2 regions of the Gottfriedia acidiceleris genome follow, and region 2 is predicted to be linked to the other one. Evidence: a T-box and tRNA genes for the amino acid it is inferred to sense, from the RefSeq annotation. Region 2 holds a T-box; the other holds one or more tRNA genes.
The links. The T-box of region 2 lies ahead of MY490_RS12910 (glycine--tRNA ligase). A T-box ahead of a tRNA ligase gene usually reads a tRNA of that ligase, here a tRNA-Gly.
Positions count from the first base shown of each region.

Region 1: it has a tRNA-Gly gene. The T-box ahead of MY490_RS12910 (glycine--tRNA ligase) is inferred to sense a tRNA for this amino acid. The anticodon was not compared.

Region 1 covers NZ_CP096034.1:1,062,139-1,073,023, forward strand. Annotated here, with positions in the region: gene MY490_RS05000 (ABC transporter substrate-binding protein) at 1-251, shown strand, start outside; gene MY490_RS05005 (thiamine-binding protein) at 264-554, shown strand; gene MY490_RS05010 (ABC transporter permease) at 554-1,321, shown strand; gene MY490_RS05015 (ABC transporter ATP-binding protein) at 1,318-2,049, shown strand; gene MY490_RS05020 (TatD family hydrolase) at 2,051-2,821, shown strand; gene MY490_RS05025 (helix-turn-helix domain-containing protein) at 3,114-3,338, opposite strand; gene MY490_RS05030 (GerMN domain-containing protein) at 3,539-4,582, shown strand; gene rph (ribonuclease PH) at 4,770-5,510, shown strand; gene MY490_RS05040 (XTP/dITP diphosphatase) at 5,535-6,155, shown strand; gene MY490_RS05045 (metallophosphoesterase family protein) at 6,155-6,658, shown strand; tRNA gene MY490_RS05050 (tRNA-Gly) at 6,892-6,965, shown strand; tRNA gene MY490_RS05055 (tRNA-Arg) at 6,969-7,042, shown strand; gene MY490_RS05060 (DUF4240 domain-containing protein) at 7,254-7,811, shown strand; gene MY490_RS05065 (hypothetical protein) at 7,929-8,912, shown strand; gene tig (trigger factor) at 9,386-10,666, shown strand.
Region 2 covers NZ_CP096034.1:2,704,794-2,715,678, forward strand. Annotated here, with positions in the region: gene MY490_RS12895 (DNA alkylation repair protein) at 23-271, opposite strand; gene MY490_RS12900 (NETI motif-containing protein) at 334-528, opposite strand; gene MY490_RS12905 (Bax inhibitor-1/YccA family protein) at 645-1,367, opposite strand; gene MY490_RS12910 (glycine--tRNA ligase) at 1,495-2,880, opposite strand; T-box leader at 2,961-3,140, opposite strand; gene MY490_RS12915 (hypothetical protein) at 3,351-3,779, shown strand; gene MY490_RS12920 (ABC transporter ATP-binding protein) at 4,041-4,748, opposite strand; gene MY490_RS12925 (ABC transporter ATP-binding protein) at 4,767-5,537, opposite strand; gene MY490_RS12930 (ABC transporter permease subunit) at 5,554-6,822, opposite strand; gene MY490_RS12935 (branched-chain amino acid ABC transporter permease) at 6,832-7,815, opposite strand; gene MY490_RS12940 (branched-chain amino acid ABC transporter substrate-binding protein) at 7,957-9,138, opposite strand; gene parC (DNA topoisomerase IV subunit A) at 9,443-10,885, opposite strand, start outside.

The DNA.
Region 1 (10,885 bases), 1.6 Mb from region 2:
ATTTTGCGATTGATAACCCAAAAGAAGCTGCATCGATTTTAATAAAGGATAATCCAGATTTAGATAAAAAATTAGTGGAAAAAAGCCAAGAATGGTTAGCATCTAAATATAAAGATGATGCAGACCGTTGGGGTGAGCAAAAGTTATCGGTTTGGAAAAACTATGCTGATTTCTTAGCTGAAAATAAATTATTAGAAGGAAACTTTAAGCCAAAAGAAGCATTTACGAATGATTTCTTACCAGCGAAATAAGGAGGGGCAAAAATGCAAACTACTTTAATGAGTGTCCAAATTATACCGAAAACAAATAATATTGAGGATGTTATTCCAGCAGTTGATGAAGCAATTAAAATTATTGATGAATCAGGTGTAAAATATCAAGTTCAACCATTGGAAACAACTATGGAAGGTGACTTGAATCAATTATTAATGGTTGTTCAAAAAATGAATGAAAGAATGATTGAAATAGGTTGCCACAATGTAATTACTCAAATGAAAATACTTTATCAACCACAAGGTATTACGATGGATGTGTTAACGGAGAAGTACCGTTAATGAAATTTAAAAATATAAAAGGATGGCAACCAACCGTTGTCATCCTGCTTTTTTTAATTTGCTGGCAGCTAAGTATTAAAATTTGGAAAATTGAATCTTGGTTATTACCAGGACCAATCGCAATCTTTAAAGAAGGAATGAAATCAACTAATTCACTACTTCCTCATATTTCTTCTACAATTCAATTAACGATTATTGGTTTGTTAATTGGTAGTTTATTAGGATTTTTAATCGCATTTTTATTGCATTTAATTCCAGGTGTTAGGGAAGCTTTTTACCCATTATTAATTCTTTCGCAAAATGTACCAATTATCGTATTGGCACCGCTTTTAATTATTTGGTTTGGATTTGGTGTCTTACCTAAATTAATCATTATTTCTCTTGTTTGTTTTTTCCCTGTTACAGTTTCAGCGTTGGATGGTTTCCGACAAACACCAAGTGAACTATTAAATTATATGAAAATGGCGGGAGCATCCAAATCACAAATTTTTTGGAAAGTTGAATTACCTTTTTCTCTACCTTCCATTTTTTCTGGCTTAAAGATTTCAGCGACTTATAGTGTTATGGGAGCAGTTATTTCTGAATGGCTAGGAGCGAAATCTGGAATTGGAGTCTATATGACTTTAGCTTCATCTTCATTTAGAACAGATCGAGTATTTGTTTCAATCTTTATCATTATGTTTTTAAGTATGCTTTTCTTCTTCCTAATAGTTGTAATTGAACGTTTTACTGTTAAATGGAAAGTTAAAGGGGGGAAACGGAAATGACATTACAAGTGGAACAATTATCAAAGAGTTATAGCGGTCATCAAATATTAGAAAATATATCCCTTTATGTAAACGAGGGTGAATTTGTATCGATTCTAGGTCCATCTGGTAGTGGGAAAAGTACGTTGTTCCATCTTATTGGTGGTTTAGTAAAACCAGATTCTGGAGAAGTAAAGTTAAATGGTTCGATTATAAATGGAGAACTTGGTCATGTTAGTTTTATGCCTCAGGATCATTCATTACTTCCTTGGAGAACCATATTAAAAAATATTGTTTTATCACAAGAATTAAAACATAAACCTGATGAAAAATTGGCAAGAGACTGGCTTAAAAGAACAGGTTTAGAAAACTATGAGAATGCTTACCCTAATGAATTATCTGGTGGTATGAAACAAAGAGTTTCATTTTTAAGGTCTCTACTAGCACCGCAGTCGTTCATGTGTATGGATGAGCCTTTTTCAGCTTTAGATGAATTCACTAGACTTGAAATGCAGCAATGGCTTTTATCAATTTGGGAGGAGCAACGACGATCCATTTTATTAGTAACGCATAATATTGATGAAGCGTTGTTACTGTCTGATCGAATATATATTTTTTCTGACAAACCCGCCAAAATCAAAGAAGAAATCATTGTGCCATTTCCAAGACCACGTAAAAAAGAATTATTATTAAGTGATGAATTTACGGAATATAAAAGAAAAATCTACTTGGCTTTAGAGAAGGAGTAATATGATGAAAATGATAGATGCTCATATTCATTTAGATTCTTATGATACTAGTCAAAGAGAAGAAATATTAATTAATTTAGAAAGTTACGAAATCGAGGCGCTCATTTCGGTCTCGATGGATTTAAAATCTAGTAAGAAAAATTTAGAGTTAAAAAATAAAAATAATAGTGTATATCCAGCATTCGGATTTCATCCTGAACAACAAATCCCTTCTGATGAAGAGGCTGATAAATTAATTGAATGGATTAAGAAGCATCAGGATGAAATGATCGCAATCGGAGAAGTTGGATTACCATATTATAAGAATTTAGAAGAACAGATTGATTACGTACCTTATATTCAATTACTAGAAAAATTTATCTCGCTTGCAAAAGAGTTAAATAAACCGATCATATTACATGCAGTTTATGAGGACGCCGAAACCGTATGTAATCTATTAGAAAAGTATTTTATTAAAAAAGCCCATTTTCATTGGTTTAAAGGGGACGAACTTACAATAAATCGGATGATGAAAAATGAGTATTTTATCTCGATTACACCAGATGTATTATATGAATATGAGATTCAAGACTTAGTAAAAAAGTATCCTTTAGAATTAATGATGATAGAAACAGATGGTCCTTGGCCATTTGAAGGGCCTTTTGAGAATGAGTGGACACAACCTAAATTTATGCATCAAACAGTTGCAAAGATAGCTGAGTTAAAAGACATGGATCTATCAAGTGTATATAAAACTTTATATGAAAATACTAAGAAGTTTTATAGCATATAAATAAGAAAATCGTTTTCCAACAGGAAACGATTTTTTTATTTTAATTTTAGATAGGTAAAAAGAGCTAAAATAAAATCCCCCTATAGCAGAGCATCTATCCTAATTTAAAGATAGGCTATTTATCTACTATAAGTAGGATATAAAGTAAAAATTTCAATTTAGATAATCAGATTCTTTACAAGCAAGAAAATAGAGAAGTCTAAAACTTAAGTTTAAATGTAAATACCAAAACCGGCATGTCAATTAGAATGCCGGCAGTATGTTGGTTTGTAGAAGTGTTTCTACAAATGAACTACAGTTCAAGCTCTCCCATACGAAGAAGCTCAATAACTGCTTGTGATCGCCCCTTAACCCCAAGCTTCTGCATTGCATTTGAAATATGATTTCTCACAGTTTTTTCACTTATAAAAAGTTCTTCAGCAATTTCTCTTGTAGTCTTATCTTGAACAAGAAGCTCGAAGACTTCTTTTTCACGCTTTGTGAGTGTGTGCTTTGTTTGATAGTCTCTATCCTTCAACTGTGCTAACCCTCCTTGCTTGACCGAGCTGTTCTTCGGATGGGTATTCATTTAGTCTTTTTATCATATGAACGATAAGTCTTTTAGGTGAATATTTCCAGTAAATTTAGAGCTAGATTTAAATTATTTATTTTTTTCTATTTAGCTTGTTCTAAAAATTGTACAGGCTCGTATAAATAGTAAAAAAGCGTGGGGGGAGTATGGTGATGAAAAAAAGATTGTTAGTAACAGCGGCAGCGGTATGTGGAATTGCAACAATGAGTGGATGTAGTTTACTTCCAACGAAATCTTCAACTGACATTGATCCACCTAAAACTGTAGTTTATAAAAGTGATCAACCTTCAAAAGAAGTGGCAAAGAAAGAGGAAACTGTAAAAAGGGAATTATATTTAATTGACCGTAACGGGTATGTTGTACCGCAAACATTCCAATTACCTAAGTCTACTAGTTTGGCTAAACAAGCGTTAGAGTACTTAGTAAAAGATGGTCCTGTTACAGATGAATTACCGAATGGTTTCCAAGCAGTTTTACCTCCGAATACTGAAGTTTTAGGTGTTCAAACTCAAAAGGATGGTACGATTATTGCTGATTTTTCTCCAGAATTTAAGCAATACCGCGCTGAAGATGAATTAAAAGTGTTTCAAGCTGTAACTTGGACGTTAACTCAATTTGATAATGTTACAAAGGTAAAAATTCGAGTAAACGGAAAAGAGCTTGCATCGATGCCAGTAAATAAAGCGCAGATTGGTGATGGGTTAACAAGAGATGATGGAATTAACTTTGATAAAGGTGACATTGTAGATATCATGAACTCCAGACCTGTTACGCTATATTATGTTTCTCAAGGGGAAATGGGAGACACTTATTATGTACCTGTAACGACTAGGATTTCGAATGCAGAGAAAGATTCATATTCAGCAATCGTAAAGGAACTTGTAAAAGGTCCATCTGAATATTCAAATTTAGTATCCGATTTTGGGACTGATACGAAACTAGTTAGTCAACCTGTTTTCAAAGGCGGTAAGCTAGTACTTAATTTTAACGATGGTATCTATGGGAATATTGCAAAAAATATGATCAATAATGATGTATTACAGCCACTTGTACTTTCTTTAACTGAGCAAAAAGGTGTCAAGTCCATTGAAATTCAAATCAATGGTAAATTAACTGCGCTAGACCAACAAGGCAAGCCTTTAAGCCAACCTGTTTCAAGACCTAAGGATGTTAATACGAAAAAATTGTAAGCCGCTAGTTAGGAAAAAACAATAAATGCCTTTTAATAAAATGGTTTAATTAGTAACCTTGTACAAAAATTGTAATGATTTTTGTACAAGGTTTTTAATTTTATCTTTAAATTACACTTAATAAGTAGAAATGAAATCACATTTTTGTCTATACTAGTATTTGGAAGATTTTGTAGGAGGAACAATCATGACAAGAACAGATGGAAGATTAAATAATGAACTTAGACCTATTGAGATTATTACTCACTATACAAAGCATGCAGAAGGTTCAGTGCTGATCAGTATTGGTGATACGAAGGTAATTTGTAATGCAACAGTTGAGGACCGTGTACCACCATTTTTGAGAAATAGTGGAAAAGGTTGGATTTCAGCTGAATATTCAATGTTACCTAGGGCTACACAAGAGCGTACAATACGTGAATCATCTAAAGGTAAAGTTACTGGTCGAACAATGGAAATTCAACGATTAATAGGAAGAGCGTTAAGAGCAGTAGTTGATTTAGAAGCACTTGGTGAAAAGACAATTTGGATCGATTGTGATGTAATTCAAGCAGATGGAGGAACACGAACTACTTCAATTACTGGTGCATTTGTTGCAATGATGCTTGCTTTTGATAAATTAATTAAAATGGATAAATTGAAATCGTATCCTGTAAAAGATTATTTAGCAGCTACTTCGGTTGGTATTTTAGAAGACCTTGGACCAGTACTAGATTTATATTATGTAGAAGATTCGGCTGCAAGTGTTGATATGAATATTATTATGACTGGAAAAGGACAGTTTGTTGAACTTCAAGGAACTGGTGAAGAAGCAACATTTTCAAGAGAAGAATTAAATGAGTTACTATCTTTAGGTGAATTAGGAATTAAATCTCTAATTGAAAAACAAAAAGAAGTGTTATTACAAGAGGGTATTAAATTTCAATAATCATTTCGAGGAGAGGCTTTAAGGATGGAAACAATCATTATTGCGACAAATAATCAAGGCAAAGTGAAGGATTTTGAAGCACTTTTTAACCCGATGGGATTTCAAGTTAAGTCTTTAAAAGACTTTCCTGAAATTAAAGAAATTGAAGAAACAGGAACTACATTTGAAGAAAATGCGGTTTTAAAAGCTGAGTATTTAGCAAGTGAGTTAAATACGCCAGTCATTGCAGATGACTCTGGTTTAATAGTGGATGCACTTGAAGGTAGACCAGGCGTTTATTCTGCTCGATATGCTGGATTACATAAAAGTGACGAAGATAATTTACAGAAAGTATTAAGTGAACTAGAAGGTGTTTTTCCTGGTAAAAGAACAGCACGATTTTATTGTGCTTTAGCTTTAGCGGTTCCAGGTAAAGAAACAATCACTGTTTATGGTACAGTTGAAGGGTATATTGCCAATGAAAAAAGGGGAACAAACGGTTTTGGCTATGATCCAATATTCTTTTTGCCAGAATTAGATAAAACAATGGCTGAATTAACAACAGATGAAAAAGGTGGCTTAAGTCATCGCGCAAATGCCATTAAATCATTAATGACTGTTATAAAAAAAGAAGATAAAGATTTTTTATTTAGAGGATCAAATTAATGAAAGTACTAATTGTAAGTGATAGCCATGGATTGACAAAACCATTGCAAGAAATCGCCGACCGATATCGTGACAGTGTAGATTTAATGATACACTGTGGAGATTCGGAATTAGAAGTAAATGCTAAGGAACTAAGGGGTTTTAATGTTGTAAGAGGAAATTGTGATTTTAGGGGAGAATTCCCTGAAGAATTTATTCACCGAGGGAATGAATTCACAATCTATGCAACACATGGTCATTTACATGGAATAAAACAGTCATTACAAAAGCTGTATTATCGTTGTAAAGAAGTTGGAGCAACAATTGCTTGCTTCGGTCACTCGCATGTATTAGGAGCCGAAGTAATTGATGGTTTGCTTTTTATTAACCCTGGCAGCATTTTATTACCGAGAATGCGAAAAGAAAAGACTTATGCTATTCTTGAAACAAATGATATGAAAGCTAATGTTACTTTTTATAATACAGATGGAACGGTGCTTACTACTACTTCATTTGAATTATAATGATTTAATGGAGGTTAGTAGCATATACGTTACTAACCTTATCTAAAACAAAATTCGGAGTACTAAAAGCTGGAAACCCCTAATAAACTAAGGTAATTATACAGCTTTAAACTTTTTTCCTTTATTTTGGAAAAAAGTTTTAAAAAAGTGTTGACTTTAATTTGTATAACGACTATACTAAATTATGTCGACAGGGTGATGTCGCGAAGAAATAAAAAAGAAATAAAAAATATGCGGGTGTAGTTTAATGGTAAAATAGAAGCCTTCCAAGCTTCGGTCGTGGGTTCGATTCCCATCACCCGCTCCATATGTCCTGGTAGCTCAGCAGGATAGAGCAACGGCCTTCTAAGCCGTCGGTCGGGGGTTCGAATCCCTCTCAGGACGTCCAAAAGACACTTGTTTTACGAAATGTAAAATAAGTGTCTTTTTTTGTGTTTCAACTACTTTTAATTGAAGAACTTTAGAAATAAAATGATGAATTAAGTTTACTATATAAATTAGAGTAAATTCATATCAATTAATAGAAGTCTAGATCATCATGAAATTTATACTAGATATGTTATTCTAGTATAAATATAAGAGTGGAGTGATATAAATGAATGAAAAAGAATTTTGGAGCTTAATATCCAAAATGCATATTGTTGAAGAACCGTATGAATGGGTAATAAATCATTTAGCTAAACAATCAGAGGAAGAGATAGCTAGTTTTGAAATTCATTTTGAAACTTATTTTTCCAAAGCGTATACCGCAAATCTTTTAGGAGCCGCATGGCTCATCATGGATGGCTGTTCTGAGGATTCATTTACACATTTTAGAGCTTGGTTAATCGGACAAGGAGAACAAGTTTACAAGAAAACGTTAATTGACCCAGATTATTTAGCTGAATACATCTTTCCTATTTATGAAGAAGAAGGACTTACGCCAGAATTAGAAGATATGTTAGATCTAGCTTTACAAGCATATACAATCAAGCGTAAAGGCGATAATGATTGGAATGATCAATTGTGGAATGAGTTCAACTCCCTAATTGAAAGTAAAGGCTATGATTATCCTGAACAACAATTGACGATTGATTGGAAATCAAAAGACGAACTAAAAACTAAGTTTCCAAAGCTATGGAAAAGATTTGGTAATAAACCGTTAGGGTATTAAAGCTAAAAACAGATTCATCCATACACGTATCTTTAATATTTTAAATAATTATAATTCATGATACACTTTTTCATAACTAGTTTGTGCAGGAAATAACAAATGTTAGGGGAGAGTAACATGGAAGACAATATTGTCTTTTTTCCTAAACTGAAGGATCGGATAATAAATTTAGGTAAAAAAGCATTAGAGGAAAAAAATTTTAGTAAAGCTTTAATGTTATGTGATCAATTAAAAGATATGAATGAGCATAATTCACAAACAGAGCTTGCTGCAGTCGCTTGTTTATTAGAAGGAAATCGGGCTAGGGAAGCTAAGGAAAGATGTGAGGATTTAGTTTTCGGCCCATTTGAGAGTGATGAAGCAATTGAAGTATACATAAGCATTTTATTTCAGTTAAAAGAATATGAAGAATTACAAAAAAATATAAAAAAATTACTCACTCAAAAACGAATTGATGAAAATCAGATGGATAAGTTTCAAGCGATGCTCTCATTATCAAAGAAAGTAGTTTCAGATCGTGAAGGCATTAAGGGTGAAGTTCTTAATTTACATATGATCGTTGAAAATTCTGAGTCGATTGATAAGCAACTTGAATTAATTAATGAATTAAGAAGTTTAGATTGTAATCTTGTTATTGATCAAATTAGCGAAATATTAAAAAGCACCAAAGCAAATCCGTTAATTCAAAGTTTTATTTTGTTTATTTTACAAGAACAATCAATCGATAAAGATTTTGAACTTAACAAAGTAAACCAAAGGATGATTTGGAATACATCGGTTTCAGTCGATGAACATAAAATCTTTGTAGATGCTATATTAAAAAAATTAAGTGACGTATTAGAAAGTGAAGACCCTTCTGCTTTCGAAATCGTAAAAACACACTTCCAACACTTTATAACAATTTACTTCCCGTTTATTCCAATACCAGCGGATATAAATATATGGGCAGCTTGTTTTTATTGCATCGGGCAACAATTTTTTGATCGTAGTGTAGATGAAGAGGAATTGAAAGACTTATTTAATGTAGAATATTTTCCTGTAAAAAGTGCAATTGCTTTAGTAAAACGTTTTGAAGATGAAGGATACTTTAATATAAAATGAAAGCAATCAGTATAAAATCATGTTTGCAGAACTTTTCTATACAATAATTTAATTTAAAATGAAATAGTTGAAAAAACATAGATGTTCCATTTGGGCTTCTATGTTTTTTTATGTAAATAAAAGGAATTTGAAAATGTTGGAAGTGGAGAGAAAACCGATTTCCAATTCGAGCGAATGCGATGAGGGTCTTAGGTCATGCCTTGCGGAAAGCGAGCAATAGGGAATGGAAGTCGTCGTTCTACTTTTCAAAGGAACTAAACTGATTTAAAATTCAAAATTAAAAAACCTTAATATTTTCTTCTTATAAAAATAGGAAATATTGAAACAAAAAAGGAATGTGTTATAATAGAATGGTTGTAACGACTATTTACTTAATTATACATGCATTTTCTTTATTAAAATGGACAGGCATGTATAGTACGAAAATACGTAAACACATATATTTTTTTAGATAATTTTGGAGGGAACTAACAATGACTGCTAAATGGGAAAAATTAGAAGCTAACGTTGGTCTATTAACTGTAGAAGTCGAAGCTTCTGAAGTAGATAAAGGTTTAGATGCAGCTTTCAAAAAAGTTGTTAAAACTATCAATGTACCGGGATTCCGTAAAGGTAAATTACCTCGCCCAATTTTCGAACAAAAATTTGGTATTGAAGCACTTTACAATGATGCTTTAGATGTAATTTTACCAGAAGCTTACAGCAAAGCTGTTGTAGAGGTTGGTATTGAGCCAGTTGATCGTCCAGAAGTTGACGTTGAGCAAATGGAAAAAGGTAAAACTTTAATCTTCAAAGCAAAAGTTACTGTAAAACCTGAAGTAAAATTAGGCGAATACAAAGGCTTAGAAGTTGAAGAAATGGATGCAACTGTAACTGACGAAGACGTACAAGCTGAATTAACTACATTACAAGAGCGTCAAGCTGAGTTAGTAGTTAAAGAAGATGGTACTGTTGAAAACGGTGATACAGCTGTAATTGATTTCGAAGGTTTCGTTGATGGCGTAGCTTTCGAAGGTGGAAAAGGTGAAAACTACCCATTAGAAATCGGTTCAGGTTCTTTCATTCCTGGATTTGAAGAAGCTTTAATCGGAGCTAAATCTGGTGTAGAAACGGATGTTAATGTAACATTCCCAGAAGAATACCACAGTGCTGAATTAGCAGGAAAAGCTGCTACTTTCAAAGTAACTGTTCATGAAATTAAAGCGAAAGAACTTCCTGAGTTAAACGACGAGTTTGCTAAAGATGTAAACGACGAAGTAGAAACTTTAGAAGAACTTAAAGCTAAAATCAAAAATGACTTAGTTGAATCTAAAAAATCTCAAGCTGAAGGTAGCTTACGTGATGCTTTAGTTCAAAAAGCAGCTGAAAATGCTGAAATCGAAATCCCAGATGTAATGTTCGAAAGCCAAGTTGACCGTATGGTTAAAGACTTTGAACAACGTATTGCACAACAAGGATTAAACTTAGAGCTTTACTACCAATTCACTGGTACTAAAGAAGAAGATCTTCGTGCTCAAATGCGTCAAGATGCTGAAGCTCGTGTAAGAATCGACTTAACAATCGATGCGATCATCGAAGCTGAAAAAATCGATGCAACTGAAGAAGAAATGAACGAAGAATTAGCTCGTTTATCTTCAATGTACAACGTTCCTTCTGAGCAATTAGTAACTATGCTAGGTGGAACTGACGCTGTACGTGATGATATTCAAATCCGTAAAGCTGTTGAATTATTAGTAGATAGCAGAAAAAAATAAGCGTTAAATAAACATATATTGACTTAAACAAGGCGCGAGATTTTTCGTGCCTTGTTTTTAAATAATGAAATATTTGGTAAAGTGAACTGTTTCCTTTAAAATATGCATATACATATGTTAGAATCTGTTATACAGATTTTAAAAAATAATTGTGGCTATACTAAAAATAATTCTTCAAAAGAAGGATTATTAGCTTTAGATTAGAATATATATATTCTA
Region 2 (10,885 bases):
CCTTCGTACTTAGTTTTTTATTTTAAAATTTCAATGAATCTGCTGTTTTTTCAAACATAACACTTTGATCAATTAAACCACAAGTTCCACATTGAACTAAATATTCTGGACCTTTATATGGAACAAAAAATGGATCTAGCCCACTTGAAACGTATTCTTCTATTTCAACATCTCCGCTTTGTGCATTTAATTTAACTGCTTTTGGGTTTTGTTCGATTAAATAAAATCTACTTTTGTTTGTTTTACAACGTGGACATGCTAATTTATGCATATTTTCACCTCATTTTATTCATATAAGGTTACTATTCCATTAGATTATTATATTTATTCATATTAATTTGTATTTAATTTGCCTTCAAATACAATCTTTCTCCCAGTCGGTTCAATTTCTACCTTTCCATTAACCATTTGTTCTGAAAATATTGGGACTTCCATTCTTTTAACTGGTTTATAGCCTTCTCTTTCCATTCTTTCTAAGCAATCATTAATTGTTTCATTTTCAAAGACTTCAAATTTTTTCTTACTCATCTATTTTCCTACTTTCTACTATTGTTAATTCTATCTAAACTTGATCGAATTCAAATCAAAATATAGTAAAAAACCTTACTTTCATTTGAGAGTAAGGTCTGACTGACTAAAATTATTTAATCGCGAAGCCTCGATAGGAATCGAAGTGCTTCAATATAAACCCAAATGACTGTTACTAATAAACCAAAAGCACAATACCACTCGAACTCTTTTGGTGCACCTTGTCTAACACTTGTCGTAATTAGATCAAAATCCAAGAATAGATTTAATGAAGCAATAACAAGTATCGCTAAACTAACAAATATTCCTATTGGACCAGATTGATGGATATATGGAATTGGAACATGGAAAAGTTGAAGGACCATCGTTAGTAAATAAAAGATAAACACTCCGATTGTTAAACCGAAAACAATTGATCTAAAACGGTGCGTTACTTTAACAAGTCCAGTAGCATAACAAATTAATGTTCCTGCTATAATGGCAATTGTTAATAGAACCGCTTGAAGGACAATCATTCCATATGTTGCTTCGTAAACTGCTGAAATATTACCGATTAGAATCCCTTCAACTGCTGCATAAATAGGTGTAGTAATCGGCGCAATTCTAGGAGAAAAAGATGTTACTAACCCAATAATGAATGCAACGATTAAACATCCAATAAACACTTTAGAATTAAGTGTTCCTGTAGCTGTTAGATAAAATGAGTATCCTGCTGTTGCGATTAGTAAGATTAATGCAATCATTGTTTTACCAATTGTCCCACCAATCGTCATCGCTTTAGCAGCATGCCTTGATTTGGTTAATCGATCAGAATTTAAGATAGGATTTGAACTCCTCATTTAAACTCCTCCTTTATTTTATACTTTTATTTTACCATTTTTAGTAAATTTCTTAAACTTTAAACAAGCTTTAGTAAAATATATGAAAAAAGATGTCCAAAAGGACACCTTATTTTAAAAAACTAAATTAAAATTTAATTTTATTAGCTAAAAATGATTGTAATTCACTTATTGCCACACGAGTTTGCTCCATAGTATCACGGTCACGAACAGTTACTTTTCCATCTTCAATTGATTCGAAGTCGTACGTAATACAGAAAGGAGTACCGATTTCATCTTGACGTCTATAACGTTTACCAATTGAACCAGTTTCATCAAAATCAACATTGAAATCTTCTGCTAATGAAGCAAATACTTCTTGTGCATTTTCTGATAATTTTTTTGATAATGGTAAAATCGCTGCCTTATATGGTGCTAATGCAGGATGTAGACGCATTACTGTACGAGATGTACCATCTTCTAATGCCTCTTCTTCATAAGCATCAATTAAAAATGCTAATGTAACACGGTCTGCACCTAATGATGGCTCGATACAATATGGAACGTATTTTTCATTTGTAATTGGATCATGATAGGTGAAATCTTCTGTTGAATATTCCATATGTTGTTTTAAATCATAATCTGTACGAGACGCAATGCCCCATAATTCGCCCCAACCAAATGGGAATTTATATTCAAAGTCAGTTGTCGCGTTACTATAGTGTGATAATTCATCCGCACTATGCTCACGTAAACGAAGATTTTCTTCTTTCATACCTAAAGCTAAAAGCCATTTATTAGCAGTTTCTTTCCAATAAGAATACCACTCTAACTCTTCACCTGGTTTACAGAAGAATTCAAGCTCCATTTGTTCAAATTCACGAGTACGGAACGTGAAATTTCCTGGTGTAATTTCGTTACGGAAGCTTTTACCAATTTGAGCAATACCAAATGGTACTTTCTTTCTCATTGTACGTTGAACATTTTTGAAGTTTACAAAAATACCTTGTGCTGTTTCTGGACGTAAGAAAATTTCATTCGTACTCGACTCAGTAACACCTTGGAATGTTTTAAACATTAGGTTAAATTGACGAATATCTGTAAAATCATGGCTACCACAATCAGGACAAGCAATTTTATGTTCCTCAATCAATTTAGCCATTTCTGAAAATGGAAGACCATCAACGATAATTTCCATCCCTTTTTCTTCAAGTGCATTTTCGATTAATTTATCTGCACGATGACGAGCTTTACAATTTTTGCAATCAATCATTGGATCATTAAAGTTACCAATATGACCTGAAGCTTCCCATGTACGTGGATTCATTAAGATTGCAGCATCTAGTCCAACATTATATGGACTTTGTTGAACAAACTTTTTCCACCAAGCTTTTTTCACATTGTTTTTTAATTCAACACCTAGTGGACCATAATCCCACGTATTTGCTAAACCACCGTAAATTTCAGATCCTGGAAATACAAATCCTCTGTGTTTAGCATGACTTACTACGACATCCATCGATTTTTCTGACATTTCATTTACCTCCAATTTTCAATTGTTTTTTGAAAATGCAAGAATGAAATAAAAAAGCTCTCATCCTTAGGCATTTTCTGCCTAGGGACGAGAGCTGTATACGCACCCGCGGTTCCACCCTAGTTGACAATTAAAAAAATTGTCCACTTTAAAAATTAACTCAGGAATGCCTTTCGCTAAAGGTTTTGATTGAGCTCACACCATCCTCAATTCGCTAGACAAAATAATCTTTAGGTACTTCTTTCCGTCAACGTTATATGTAATAAATAATATGTTGTTATTTTAACAAAGTGACAATGATTAAGTCAAATATTATTATGAACAATTTTAATAAAAAAATACCGTGAAATTTTTGAATATTTTTGGAAAGCTAACATGTAAAGATAAAACCTTTACAGTATGAGCATTACTTGGTATGATAGAAAAGTTGTTTTATTTATATACTATACTATCAGAAGGGAGTGCTAGTTTTGAGTAGCAGCATTTTTTTAAAGAAAAAGAAACGTTCAGCAGTATTGCTTGATAAACATCATTCCATTCGTTTATTAAAGACAAACAAAAAGCGAATCGTAAACAAAAGAAACAATAAAATAAAAGGGTTCGAACAATTACTTGTTAAAGAATTAAACGAGGAAATGATTTCAACTTCAAACAGTACGGTAAATGAAATTTCTGAAAATGTAAATACAGTAGTGATCGAAGGACTTCCAGTAACATTTCTTCTAAAGCTTGGAAAAGAGTTTTTCTCAGATTTAGAAGCAGTGAAGTACTATTATAATAGTAAACATGAAGATTTTTACAAGAATCGTAGTTTACTAGAGGAATCACTTCAATCTTCAATTAACAATGCGTCAAGTGAAGAACAATTAAAAGTTTCGGAATTTATTTCTAATAAATAATAATTATTAATGAGGGAATCCATATGGGGTTCCCTCTTTTATTTTCGATGAGAAAATCATATATAGACCGACTGAACTGCAAATAAACCTTAGAGAGTTCTGCCAAATATCTTTAAAAAAGTCTGAAAAATAGACTTGAAATGATTAGTGCCTCCTAGATCCCCCCCTCTCTGTATACCACACTCGTTCACATCAAAAAAAGGATGATCACATGTCAGTTGACCCGACTCATGATACATCCCCTTTTCGTTTACAGATTCATTAAGCTAAATAAGCTTTTTTCACTTCTTCATTATTCATTAATGTCTTACCTTCACCAACCATTTGGATCTCACCAGTTTGAATTACATACCCGCGGTGAGCAATTTGTAATGCTTGGTATGCGTTTTGTTCGACTAATAAGATTGTCATTCCTTGTTTGTTTAGTTGCTCAATAATTTCAAATATTTGTTCAACGATAATTGGAGCAAGACCCATAGATGGTTCATCTAGCATTAGCAATGATGGTCCCATCATCAGTCCTCTACCAATTGCTAGCATTTGTTGTTCTCCTCCACTCATCGTACCGCCTTTTTGGCTTAAACGCTCTTTCAGTCTTGGAAAATAATCAAATACCATTTCCATGCGTGCAGCGATTAGTTTTTTATCTTTAACGGAGAAAGCACCCATCTCTAAATTTTCTTTTACACTTAATTTAGAAAAAATTCTTCTTCCTTCTGGTACATGTGCGATTCCTTTTAAGGCAATTTCATGAGATTGTAGCTTTATAATTTCTTCACCTTTATAAATGAGCGTTCCAGATTTTGGTTTAACTTGGCCACAAATCGTTTTTAGAGTAGTAGATTTTCCAGCACCGTTACTTCCAATTAACGTTACAATTTCACCTTCATTTACTTCAATGTTAATATTTTTCAGTGCTTGAATACCACCGTAAAAAGAGTTAATATCTTTTAATTGTAATAGCGTCATCTTTTCGTACTCCTTTCACTATGCAGTAGTCACTGCACTTTTTCCTAAATATGCTTCAATTACTTTTTGATTATTTCTAATTTCAAGAGGTTTTCCTTCTGCAATTTTTTCGCCATGATCAAGGACAAATAAATACTCGGATATTTCCATAACAAGCTTCATATCATGCTCGATTAAGACGATTGTTAAGTTAAGGTCATCTCTCATTTGATAGATTAAATTAGTCAATTCTTTCGTTTCTTTCGGATTCATCCCTGCAGCTGGCTCATCTAAAAGTAAGATTCTTGGTTGAGATGCTAATGCACGCGCGATTTCAAGTCGTCTTTGTGCACCGTATGATAGACTCGATGCTTCCTCATTATAAACCTCAGCCAATCCGACGTATTCTAACCATTTATATGCCTCTTTCATCGCCGATTGTTCTGCTTTTTTAAATTTAGGTAAATGGAAGATTGTTGAAAAAACACCATACTTTAAATGCTGATGCATTCCTACCATGACATTTTCTAATGCTGTCATACTATTAAATAAACGAATATTTTGGAATGTACGCGCGATCCCTTTTTTATTAACAGTATGTGGCTTTAGCCCTACTAAACTCTCATTTCCTAGCAAAATTTCACCACTACTAGGAGTGTACACACCTGTAATCATATTAAAAAATGTTGTTTTTCCAGCTCCATTTGGTCCAATTACCGCTGTAATTGAGCCTTCTTTAATTTCAATATTTACATTATTTACAGCAGTTAAACCGCCAAAGCTTTTCGTTAAATTCGTTGTTTTTAACATTTGATAACCTCCCCTCTTAAAATGAAACTGTGCGTGTTTTTTCTTCGACGACAGTTTGATCTACGACGTCTTCTTTTGGAACAACCTTATTTTTGGCAGGCAATAATCCTTTTGGCCTAAAAATTGCTGCAAGTACTAAAATAAGTCCGAAAATCATACGTTGCATTTTAGAAGGCGATAGAGCCGGTGGTAAATTAATAACTCCATCTAATGTTAATTGGTTTAAATAGTTTGTTACCTCTGTTAATACTTGTAAATTTAAGATTGTTACAAGTGTAGCTCCAAGGATAACACCTGGAACACTACCCATTCCGCCTAAAATAACCATTACCAAGATCGTAATAGACTCAAGTAATGTAAAGCTTGTTGGGTCAATAAACATTTGCTTAGCAGAGAATACTACTCCCATCATACCTGAGAAAGAAGCACCGATTGCAAATGCTATTAATTTCGTACGTACTAAGTGAATACCTGAAGCTTGTGCAGCGATTTCATTCTCACGTACCGCCTTCCAAGAACGTCCAAGCTTCGAATCTTGTAATCTAGTAACAGCTAAAATGACGATTGCTAAAACAACTAACACGACATAATAAAATTGTCCTGAATTATCAATCTCTAAACCAAAAATAGTAGGAGCAGGAATCGAAGAAATACCTTGTGCCCCTCCAGTAATATTTACTGGTTTATCTAAGTTATTAAATACAATTCGAATAATTTCTCCAAATCCTAGTGTTACAATTGCTAAATAATCACCTTTTACACGAAGTACTGGAATACCTAATAATACACCTGCAATTGCAGCGATAATTCCACCGATTATAATAAATACCCAGAATGAGTTTCCTGAAAACGGAAGGAAATCAAAATGTAAGAAATTCGTAACTTGTTTAGTTGAGAAAATTGCATAAGTATATGAACCGATTGCAAAGAAGGCAACGAATCCTAAATCTAATAGACCCGCTAAACCAACTACTACATTTAATCCAAGTGCCATTGCAACATAGATTCCAACTAAAGTCGCTACACCCATATATGATTCAAATGCTGTACCTTGTGATGCAACATAAGGCATAATCACCGTTAAAACTAGGATTCCAATGCTCCATTTTAATTTGACTGGAAAATTAGTTTTATATAATAAGTAAAGTGAGAACAAGATTAATAGAAATGCCGTTACGGATTCTTGCAAAAAGTATAATCCTAATGATGTAACAACGAGATAAGCACCTAAGAAAATACCTTGTAGTTTATTTGATTGTTTTAACCCATTTAATAAGCTCTTCATCTAATTCACCTACACTTTCTCAGCTACAGGTTTACCTAATAAACCTTCTGGCTTGAATATTAGAACTAGAATTAAAATTCCAAATGCAACAACATCTTTATATTCTGATGGGAAAATACCATGTGTTAAAGTTGATAAATTTGTTGCTGCAAACACTTCGATGACACCGATCAATAAACCGCCAAACATTGCACCACGAATATTTCCGATTCCACCTAATACTGCAGCTGTAAATGCTTTTAGGCCTAAAATAAAACCGATATATGGGTCAATTGTGCTGTACTGTAATGCAAATAATACGCCAGTTGCACCACCTAATCCAGAACCTAAAAAGAATGTTAAAGAGATGACTTTGTTAACGTTTACTGACATTAATGATGCAGTTTCACGATCCTGTGCAACTGCACGCATTGCTGTACCCCATTTTGTTTTATTGATGAAGTAATCTAATGAAATCATCATTACAACTGCAACGACTAAAATAATGATTGATGCTGATTTAATTTGTGCATTTCCAAATGAAGAAAGAATTGAGCTAGTTTTAATTTGGTGTTGTCCAGAAAATAGTGATGGGCCAGTAATAATGTAATTTCCTTCTTTTAATTCAGCAATAAAACGTACAATATCTTGTAGTAAAAATGAAATACCGATTGCTGTAATTAATGTAATTAACTTTGGTGCTTTTCGCAATGGACGATACGCAACTCTTTCAATCCCCATTCCTAGGAAACCAGTTGCTAATGAAGCTACTATTAAAACAATTGCTAACACGATAATTGCAGGTAAACTACTTAATAAACCTAAACCAGTAAATGTAATTAATACAGCAGTACCAATAAACGCACCTACCATAAATATTTCTCCATGTGCAAAATTGATTAGTTCCAATATCCCATAAACCATCGTGTAACCGAGTGCTACAATTGCATATACTGCTCCTAAAACAAGACCGTCTATTAGAACTTGAGGTAGTGTTTGAATTACTTCATTCATGTATAAGACCTCCTATAAATAATGTAGTATATTTACTATTAACTTCCAAAATTTTACAATTTTTTCATCTTATTGAGAGAAAAAGAGTATCACATTTTACAGGATACTCTTTTCTTTAAGACTGGTAGAGTTTGTTTCTAATTATGGTTTAGTAACTTCGCCTTCTTGAGTACCAGGGTATTTAGCTTCTTTAAACGTATAAATAAATACTTTCGCGTATTTGTTGTCCCCTTTATCGTCGAAGCCCACCTTCGTTACTACACCATCATAATCTTGAATTGCACGTACTGCTTTTTCAACTTGTTCACGTGTTGGCGTTTTTCCTTTATTATCGTTGATCGCATTTTTTAATCCTTCTAATAAAACGCCAGCAGAATCATAACCGTAAGATGAGAACGATTCAATGTTTTTATTAAATTTAGCTTTATACGCGTCAGCAAAAGCTTTACCTTTATCAGTTTTTAACGTATCACCAGCTACTGAAGTATAGTAGAAGTTTTTAACAGCATCTCCAGCAATATCAACTAAACCTGAAGAGTCCATTCCATCTCCACCCATGAATGGGATGTTTAATCCTTTTTCACGAGCTTGTTTTAATAAAATTCCACCTTCAGCATAAAGTCCACCGAAGAATACTAAATCAGGCTTTTTCGCAATTGCGTTGTTTAGTACTCCGTTAAAGTCTTTATCTCCGATTGAGATCCCTTCTTCACCTAAAATTTTAGCGCCTAATTTCTCAGCAGCAGCTTTGAATTCATTAGCTAAACCAGTTCCGTAAGGTGTTTTATCTTGAATGATAAAAATATTTTTTGCTTTTAAAGTATTAACAGCGAAATTTGCACCTGCAGGACCTTGGAAGTCATCACGAGCACAAATTCGGTTAACGACTCCTAATCCACGATCAGTTACTTCATTTGCAGTATTTGAAGGAGATACCATTACAATATGGTCTTTCTCATACTTTACAGAAGAAGGAATTGCTACACCAGAGTTTAAGTGTCCTACAACACCAAGGATTTTATTGTCTGCAGCTAACTGCTCAGCATTTGCTACACCTTTTTTTGGATCCCCTTGGTCATCATAAGGTACAAGCTTTAAATCAAAGCCTAATTTTTTGAAAGCTGCTTTTTGATCCTCTAAAGCAAGCTGAGCTCCAAGTTTAATGGAATCACCTAAAATTGCATTATTACCAGATAATGGTGTATTTGTCGCAATTTTAATGACCTGGTTCCCATCCTTTGAACTATTACTACCACAGCCTGCTAAAATACCCGCAGTTAATGATACTGATGCTAAAATTGCAAATCCCTTCTTAAAAACCATATGTACGCCCCCTTAAAAACCTATTTTTTGAAAATTTAAAATTCTTAAGAAAATAGTAAGCTATATTTTTTCGTTAGACAAGTTCTTTCGATTCAAAATATTTCGACAATTATGTCGATTCGTTGTTATTTTAGGTAATTATTCCCATTAATAACCAATTTTCCTTATTTCAAAATATAAAATTAAAGGATTTTAATATAGTTTACTAGGTTAATCTTAAAAATATATTTTCCTAGTATCATTTTACATTTCCCGACAAATTCGACAAAAAAACCTATTCCAAAAAGCTTGGAATAGGCCTAATTTAACTATTTTCTTCTTTTTTATATCGAATGATCGTCTTTATTTCACCAGAATCATCTGTATCCATAACAAATGATCCATTACTAAATTGATCACTATTTCTTAAATCAGTTGGGTCAACCGTCTCAAATTGGCCAGATTTACTTAATAAAGCAAACATATCATTTTCATTTATTGCGTATACCCCAATTAACAAATGAGGATTATTTTTTAAATCTCGTATTACTTTAACACCTCGTGTACCTCTAGAACTTTGAGGGATCGTATCGAGTTTCATTTTTTTAATTGCCCCTCGATGTGTTGCACAGAATATTTCTTTCACTTCATTACTAATTGTGTCTGCAGAAACAACAAAATCATGATCCTTTAAGTTAATTCCTTTAACCCCACCAGCTCTTAAGCCTTGAATACTAATCTCATCAACATTAAATAACAATGTGTATCCTGAACTTGTAGCCAATAACACTTGATCAGTTTCTGAAGTGACACCAGCAAAAATTAAGGAATCATCAGACTTAATTGACATACCGACAAGTGGTTTAGAATATCGTTGTACTTTTAATTGTTGTATACTTGTACGTTTTACAACACCATTTTTAGTGACAAATAAAATGTAATCTTTATTTTCTTCAAAATTATTTACGACCGTAGCAGAAAGAATTGCTTCATCTCGTTCAATAGGAATAATATTAGCAACATGTTGCCCCATATCTTTCCATCTAATATCCTGCATTTCATGTATTGGTAAATATAAATAGTTACCTTTTGACGTAAATAATAGTAGTGTATCTGTCGTTGTACTTTCAATTTGATAAATTAAACGGTCGCCTTCTTTCATACCGTAATCTTTACCATTCGAAGCTGAATAAGATCTTGGACTTGTTCGTTTAACGTATCCTTCACTTGTAACGGTGACTATGACATCTTCTTGAGCGATTATATCTTCCCTAGAAATTTTAATTTCTTCGATCTCTTCTTGAATTGTTGAACGTCTGTCGTCTGCATATTTTAACTTAATTTTCTTTAAGTCTGTTTTGATAACTGACAATAATTTTGCTTCACTGTTTAAAATTGCTTCAAGCTGTTTGATCTTTTTATCTAATTCATCTGCTTCTTCTTGTAAAGCAGTAATATCAGTATTTGTTAAACGATATAACTGTAACATAACAATCGCTTCAGCTTGTTGTTCAGTAAACTCAAATTGAGCGATTAACTTATCTTTTGCATCGCGTTTATCATTTGCAGAACGGATTGTTGTAATCACTTCATCTAAAATCGATAAGGCCTTCATTAAACCTTCTACAACATGTTGGCGAGCTTTTGCTTTTCTTAAATCAAAATTTGAACGATTTGTAATGACTTCTTTTTGATGTTCAATATAAGCATCTAGAATTGCCGGTAATGACATCTGTTTTGGTGTACGATTATAAATCGCAACCATATT